DNA from 2 places in the Paenibacillus sp. FSL R7-0272 genome. Region 1 is predicted to be linked to the other one. Evidence: riboswitches for the same ligand, from Rfam matches in the RefSeq annotation. Region 1 holds a riboswitch; the other holds the start of a gene.
The links. Region 1 has a riboswitch for glycine ahead of sdaAB (L-serine ammonia-lyase, iron-sulfur-dependent subunit beta). Riboswitches for the same ligand answer to the same signal wherever they lie in the genome.
Positions count from the first base shown of each region.

Region 2: linked by a shared signal. The riboswitch ahead of gcvT (glycine cleavage system aminomethyltransferase GcvT) and the one ahead of sdaAB (L-serine ammonia-lyase, iron-sulfur-dependent subunit beta) in region 1 are both predicted to bind glycine.

Region 1 covers NZ_CP150221.1:534,752-537,896, forward strand. Annotated here, with positions in the region: gene pstA (phosphate ABC transporter permease PstA) at 1-167, shown strand, start outside; gene pstB (phosphate ABC transporter ATP-binding protein PstB) at 181-936, shown strand; glycine riboswitch at 1,463-1,636, shown strand; gene sdaAB (L-serine ammonia-lyase, iron-sulfur-dependent subunit beta) at 1,893-2,582, shown strand; gene sdaAA (L-serine ammonia-lyase, iron-sulfur-dependent, subunit alpha) at 2,572-3,145, shown strand, end outside.
Region 2 covers NZ_CP150221.1:4,886,840-4,889,984, forward strand. Annotated here, with positions in the region: gene gcvH (glycine cleavage system protein GcvH) at 201-593, opposite strand; glycine riboswitch at 940-1,062, shown strand; gene gcvT (glycine cleavage system aminomethyltransferase GcvT) at 1,396-2,538, shown strand; gene gcvPA (aminomethyl-transferring glycine dehydrogenase subunit GcvPA) at 2,535-3,145, shown strand, end outside.

The DNA.
Region 1 (3,145 bases):
CACTAGCTGTACACATCTGGAAAGTCAACAGTGAAGGCATCGGACCAGATTCAAAAGAAGTTGCAGCAGGGGCTTCTGCCGTGCTGGTCATTCTGGTACTGGCATTCAATCTGAGCGCGCGCTGGATCGGCCGGGTTGTGTACCGCCGTATGACAGCTTCGAAATAAGGAGGAAATCCACATGGCCATACCTTTTGGTACGGAACAGTTAAGCATATATTATGGACATTTTCAGGCCGTGAAGCAGATCAGCCTGACTTTCCCCGAAGCGAGTGTAACGGCCCTGATCGGGCCGTCCGGTTGCGGGAAATCCACATTCCTTCGTTCGTTAAATCGGATGAATGATGAGATTGCCGGGTCCCGCACGGAAGGACATATCTGGATGGACGGCAATGACCTTAACGAACCGGGGACGGATGTAATCAAGCTTCGTCAGAAAATCGGCATGGTGTGGCAGAAGCCAAACCCTTTTCACAAGTCTATTTACAACAATATCGCATTTGGCCCCCGCTACCGCGGTACAAAAAGTAAGAAGGCACTGGATGAAATCGTGGAAAAAAGCTTGCGCCGTGCTGCCCTCTGGGATGAAGTGAAAGACAGACTACATGAGTCAGCCTTGGCACTTTCAGGTGGACAGCAACAGCGTCTCTGTATCGCGCGCGCGCTGTCTGTAGACCCGCAGATCCTATTGCTTGACGAGCCTGCATCTGCGCTTGACCCTGTATCTACGGGTAAAGTGGAGGAATTGATCTCGGAGCTGAAGCAGGAGCTACGCATCGTTATTGTTACCCATAACATGCAGCAGGCGGCTCGCATCTCGGATTATACCGCTTATTTTTATCTGGGCAGTATGGTTGAGCACGGGGAGACGGAGCACATTTTTACTAACCCGGACAACCGCTTGACGCAGGAATATATTATGGGGCGTTTTGGTTAATAAGAGTCAAGGGTGTAGCATAGATTTATATGTTTAGAGAAACACGAAATAACAGCATGATCTTTGAACGAGGGTGTTCAAGGATCATGCTTTTTTTTGTGTTTTTTTATATTTGAACATGCTTTATGAGTTATTTACGAGTACACAAATCGCTACAATTGTAGGATCGAACTGGAATGTTGCCTATAATATTATGTCACAAGTACATTGGCAGGTTCATATGTGTCTATGATTCGTACCTGTCATGGAGTGAGGGCGGTCTTCGTTATTCGGTGCTATATAAGTTGAACTTTTCTTTTACACATTAACGGAGTGGACTGTGTAAAATCTTTAGTTCAACTTATATAGAAAAGATCGAACAAGCCCTGAACCATATGAACGAAATGAGCATATCCTATATAGAAATGATGTGCTTTGAGAATACGTCACTTTTATTGACATATAGCGTATGGCATATTACGCTGTATATGATTGAATGCATGGCAGAATGGTGAACTTTCATCATGAAATAACAGAATATAGCGAATGATAACGAGCGGGAGAGACCTGAGCAGGATAATCGAGCACAGTACAAGTAGGCATGATTGATGCAATTTAGATTCAGAACTGTACTGTACAGATGGCTTAGGCACCGAAGGAGCAAGCAGTTATGCACCCGGCATAACCGTTAATCTCTCAGGTAAAAGTACCGTCGTTGGACGCAACTCTGGAGAGTGCGCGGAAGAAGCGCCACCCAAGGGGTATATGATTGTCAGATCGCTGAACAGAGGAGTACTTGAGTGTACTTGGCTTTGTTCTTCCTGACGTTATAATCATGAAACTCTCAGGTATCAAGGACAGAGAGAGGGCTAACGGCCTTCTTCTGTCCTTTTTTAATGTCATCATTCAGTAAATCAGGAACATTGTGGTGATTCTTGTCCAGATGTCGATGACAAAACCAATTGGAGGGTTACAAGGTGCGATTTAAAGATGTTTTTTCAATTATTGGCCCGTCGATGACGGGGCCATCCAGTTCACATACAGCCGGTGCGGCAAGATTGGGACGAATTGCGCGTCAGTGGCTGGGATGCACACCGGAACGTGCAAGGCTTACATTATATGGATCATTTGCGGATACCTATCAGGGACATGGAACAGATCTGGCACTAATCGGTGGTTTGCTGGGTTACGTTACAGATGATCCACGTATACCGGATGCAGAGCAATATGCAGATGAAGCAGGCATGGAGGTTGAATTTTACACCAGCGGTCTGCCAGCTCCCCATCCTAACACGGTCAAGATTGAATTGTGGCACGGCGAACGGGCATGCTCTTTAATAGGCGCTTCCATCGGTGGCGGCAGTGTATCTGTGCATGCTTTAAATGATTTTCGCGTACAGATCAGTGGAGAGTTTCCGACACTTGTTTTGCGTCATGCCGATAAAGCGGGAGTTCTGGCATCCGTGACCTCAACCATTAGCTCATCTGGAGTGAATATCGGCTATATGCAAGTGGATCGAAAGGCTCGTGATGGTGAGGCGCTTACAGCAATGGAGATGGATGCACCGCCGAGTGAAGACACGTTGAACAAGCTGCGTTCATTGGATCATATGCTGGATATTCGTGTGATTGATCTGAAGAGAGGGGGTGATCCGGATGCGGTTTAAACATCTACATGAATTGAACACCATCTGCACTGCGGAGTCCAAAACAATTGCACAGTTGATGATTGAAGAGCAGGTGCAGGAGACTAACACACCCGAAACAGACGTCGTAAAGCAAATGTCGGAGTACTACCAGGTGATGAAAGAAGCGGTTCGTAAAGGACTTACAGAAGATACAACCTCACGTAGCGGACTGACGGGTGGGGACGGGAAAAAGATGGCCGAATATATTCGCCAAGGCGAAACATGCTCAGGTGATGCTTCTGCCCTTGCCATGGCCTATGCGCTATGTGTATCGGAAGTAAATGCCTCTATGGGACGTATCGTGGCTACCCCAACGGCGGGCTCTTGTGGCATCATTCCGGGTGTGTTTATCAGCTCGCAGGAACGATTTGGCTGGACGGATGAACATCTGGTGAATGGATTGTTCTGCGCCGGTGCTATTGGATACGTGATCGCCAACAATTCATTTATTTCAGGGGCCGAGGGCGGCTGTCAGGCGGAAGTAGGATCAGCGATTGGCATGGCTGCCGGTGCGATGGTGGAGCTTCGCGGAGGGACACCGG
Region 2 (3,145 bases), 2.2 Mb from region 1:
TAGCTTGGTCCGTTTGAAATTTTTTTATTCATGATTTTAAGTTACTCCTACTTAAATTCCTCCAATATGTAGAAAAAAGCAGCAAAAAAACCTGCATAAGCTTCATAGCTCACGCAGGTTTAAAGAACAAGATTTTTATATTCAAGTGAGATTATATATATGTCAATAAGTACAAATCAACTCGACAATCCAGTCGAATTCTATTCCTCAGTATGTTTAAGATAAGCATCCGCCTTCAGCAATGTGGATAATGCAGCTGTTACATCTCCATCGACACGGATTTCGATCATCCAACCTTCTTCGTAAGGAGAGCTATTCACCAGTTCTGGCGAGTCTTGCAAAGCTTCATTCACTGCAACAATGGTGCCGCTGACAGGTGAGAACAGATCAGATACCGTTTTGACGGATTCAATCGTACCGATGCTGTCTTCTGCTTTTACACCGGCTTCAAGATCAGGCAATTCTACAAACACAATGTCACCCAGCTGATGCTGCGCGAACTCGGTAATGCCAATACGTACGGTATCCTCCCCTACGGTTTGCACCCATTCGTGCTCTTTACTGTACAGGAAATCATTTCTCAATTCGCTCATCGATATCCGCCTCGCTTTTCATTAATGAGTGCATGCGTTCTTTGACCTTCACCTTTTTCCCAAACAATAGCGTATGATATTTCAGATTCAAATGTCAAGTTAGCTCACAGTTTATTTAAATTTCGACACCTCACCGTGTGTAACCTCACACTACTCTTTCTGCATATAATGGTGAATATTAGAATAGTAAGCGCACTCTTTTAAAATAACCGAACATTAATATAGTATAAACATTAAATATTCGTATTTTACACAATTTCAATGATATCGTTCTTGACATCAGGACTGTATTCACGTTTTAATGAGAAGAGCAACTGAAGTAAATTGGACTACGTATGAACCGCGGATGAATGTAAAGGGAGAGATTGCCCGTACACCCGGTTTGGGGATGTGCATGAGGCGGCGCCGAAGGAGTAAACCACCGACAAGCGGGGGTGAATCTCTCAGGCAAAAGGACTTTTACAGGACGCAACTCTGGAGAGCATCTAATCGTCCTATACGGACGTTATGATCACCCAAGGGGAAACCTGTCTGAATAAACGGCGGGGTAACTCTCAGGTACAAGGGACAGAGCCTAAGAATACAGCGTGCTACTCGGCATGCCGGTTCTTTGGCCTGTCCTTTTCCTTTTTCCCAAAAAATGAATTGCAGGTTCTATAATCGTACTGAACATAACCAATGAAAAAATGTAAAACAGGCGGCTGTTAACTCTCGATTACTAAAATTACTTAAGCATTAATGATCTGGCTCACAGAACGTGTTTTCATACTTGGCCTACTACGGCCCATGACGAGGTGATTGGATGTCTGATTTATTAAGAACACCACTCTTCCCCCTATACGCGCAATATGAAGGTGTACGTTGCATTGATTTTGGCGGTTGGGAGTTGCCCGTGCAGTTTAGCGGTATTCAAAAAGAGCATGAAGCCGTGCGCGAGCGTGCCGGGCTGTTTGATGTATCCCATATGGGCGAATTCACCGTAACGGGTGAACAGGCAGAAGCCTTTTTGCAAAATATGACAACCAACGACGTGACCGCAACTGTACCAGGTCAGGCACAATACACGCTGATGTGTTATCCTGATGGCGGTGTGGTGGATGACCTGCTCATCTATAAACTCGCGGAGCAACACTACATGCTGGTCGTCAATGCCTCCAATATCGACAAAGACTGGGCATGGTTGCAGGAGCACATTATACCAGGGGTGAACATGACCAATGATTCCGAGCAAACGGCGTTGCTTGCGCTACAAGGCCCTTTAGCGGTCGATATTCTCTCGAAGGTTACAGGTTCAGAGATAGATGCAAGCTCCATCGAACCGTTCCGCTTCGTGCAGCATGCCGAGGTATGCGGAGTAAAGCTGCTGCTATCACGAACCGGTTACACCGGAGAAGATGGCTTTGAACTGTATGTTGCAGCTGATCAGGCAGCTCTTGTATGGAACGGACTGATGGAAGCCGGTGCTGATGTAGGTCTCGTTCCAGCAGGACTTGGTGCACGTGATACATTGCGATTCGAAGCCAAGTTGCCTTTGTACGGTCAGGAATTATCACCAACCATCTCTCCACTGGAGGCAGGGCTGGGCATGTTTGTGAAACTGAACGCCGGGTCTTTTATCGGACACGAAGCTTTGTTGCAACAAAAAAATGACGGCCCTGCCCGCAAGCTGATCGGTATCGAAGTGCTGGAGCGTGGCATACCGCGGCCCCATTACCCGATCTATGCGGATGGCGTTCAGATTGGTGAAGTGACAACCGGTACACAGTCGCCGACCTTGAAACGTAATCTGGGGCTTGCCCTGATTGACAGCAAATATACTGCACTGGGTACACCACTGGAGATTGAGATTCGTGGCAAAAAGCTAAAAGCCGAGGTCGTCAAGGCCCCTTTTCATAAACGGACACGTACGTCAAAGACACCTACCCAAGGAGCTGAGCAAGCATGAGCAAGCACCGCTACATCCCCATGACAGAACAAGACCAGAGCGCTATGCTGGCCACGATCGGCGTGGATACACTTGAAGATTTGTTCAAAGATATCCCGCAGGAAATTCGTTACCAAGGCGAGTTGCCTGTGTCCTCCAAACTGGATGAATATGCCTTAACTCGCCATATGTCAAAGCAAGCTGGCTCCAATGCCAACTTTGAAACACACGCCAGCTTCCTCGGCGCAGGCATCTATGACCACCACATCCCTTCAGTCATCAACCATGTCATTTCCCGTTCGGAGTTCTATACAGCCTACACTCCTTATCAGCCGGAGATCAGCCAAGGAGAATTGCAGGCTATCTTTGAATTTCAGTCGTATATTTGTGAACTGACAGGTATGGCGGTAGCCAACGCGAGTATGTATGACGGAGCAACGGCCTTTGCAGAAGCTGGTAATCTTGCCGCCGCAGCTACCCGTCGCAAACAGCTTATCGTATCTCGCACCGTGCACCCTGAAGCCCGTCAAGTATTGCAGGCATACGCACATGGCCTGAGTCTGGAGATTGTAGAGATTGGTTATAAAGATGGAGTTACCGATTGGGATGCCCTGCAAGCGACCATTTC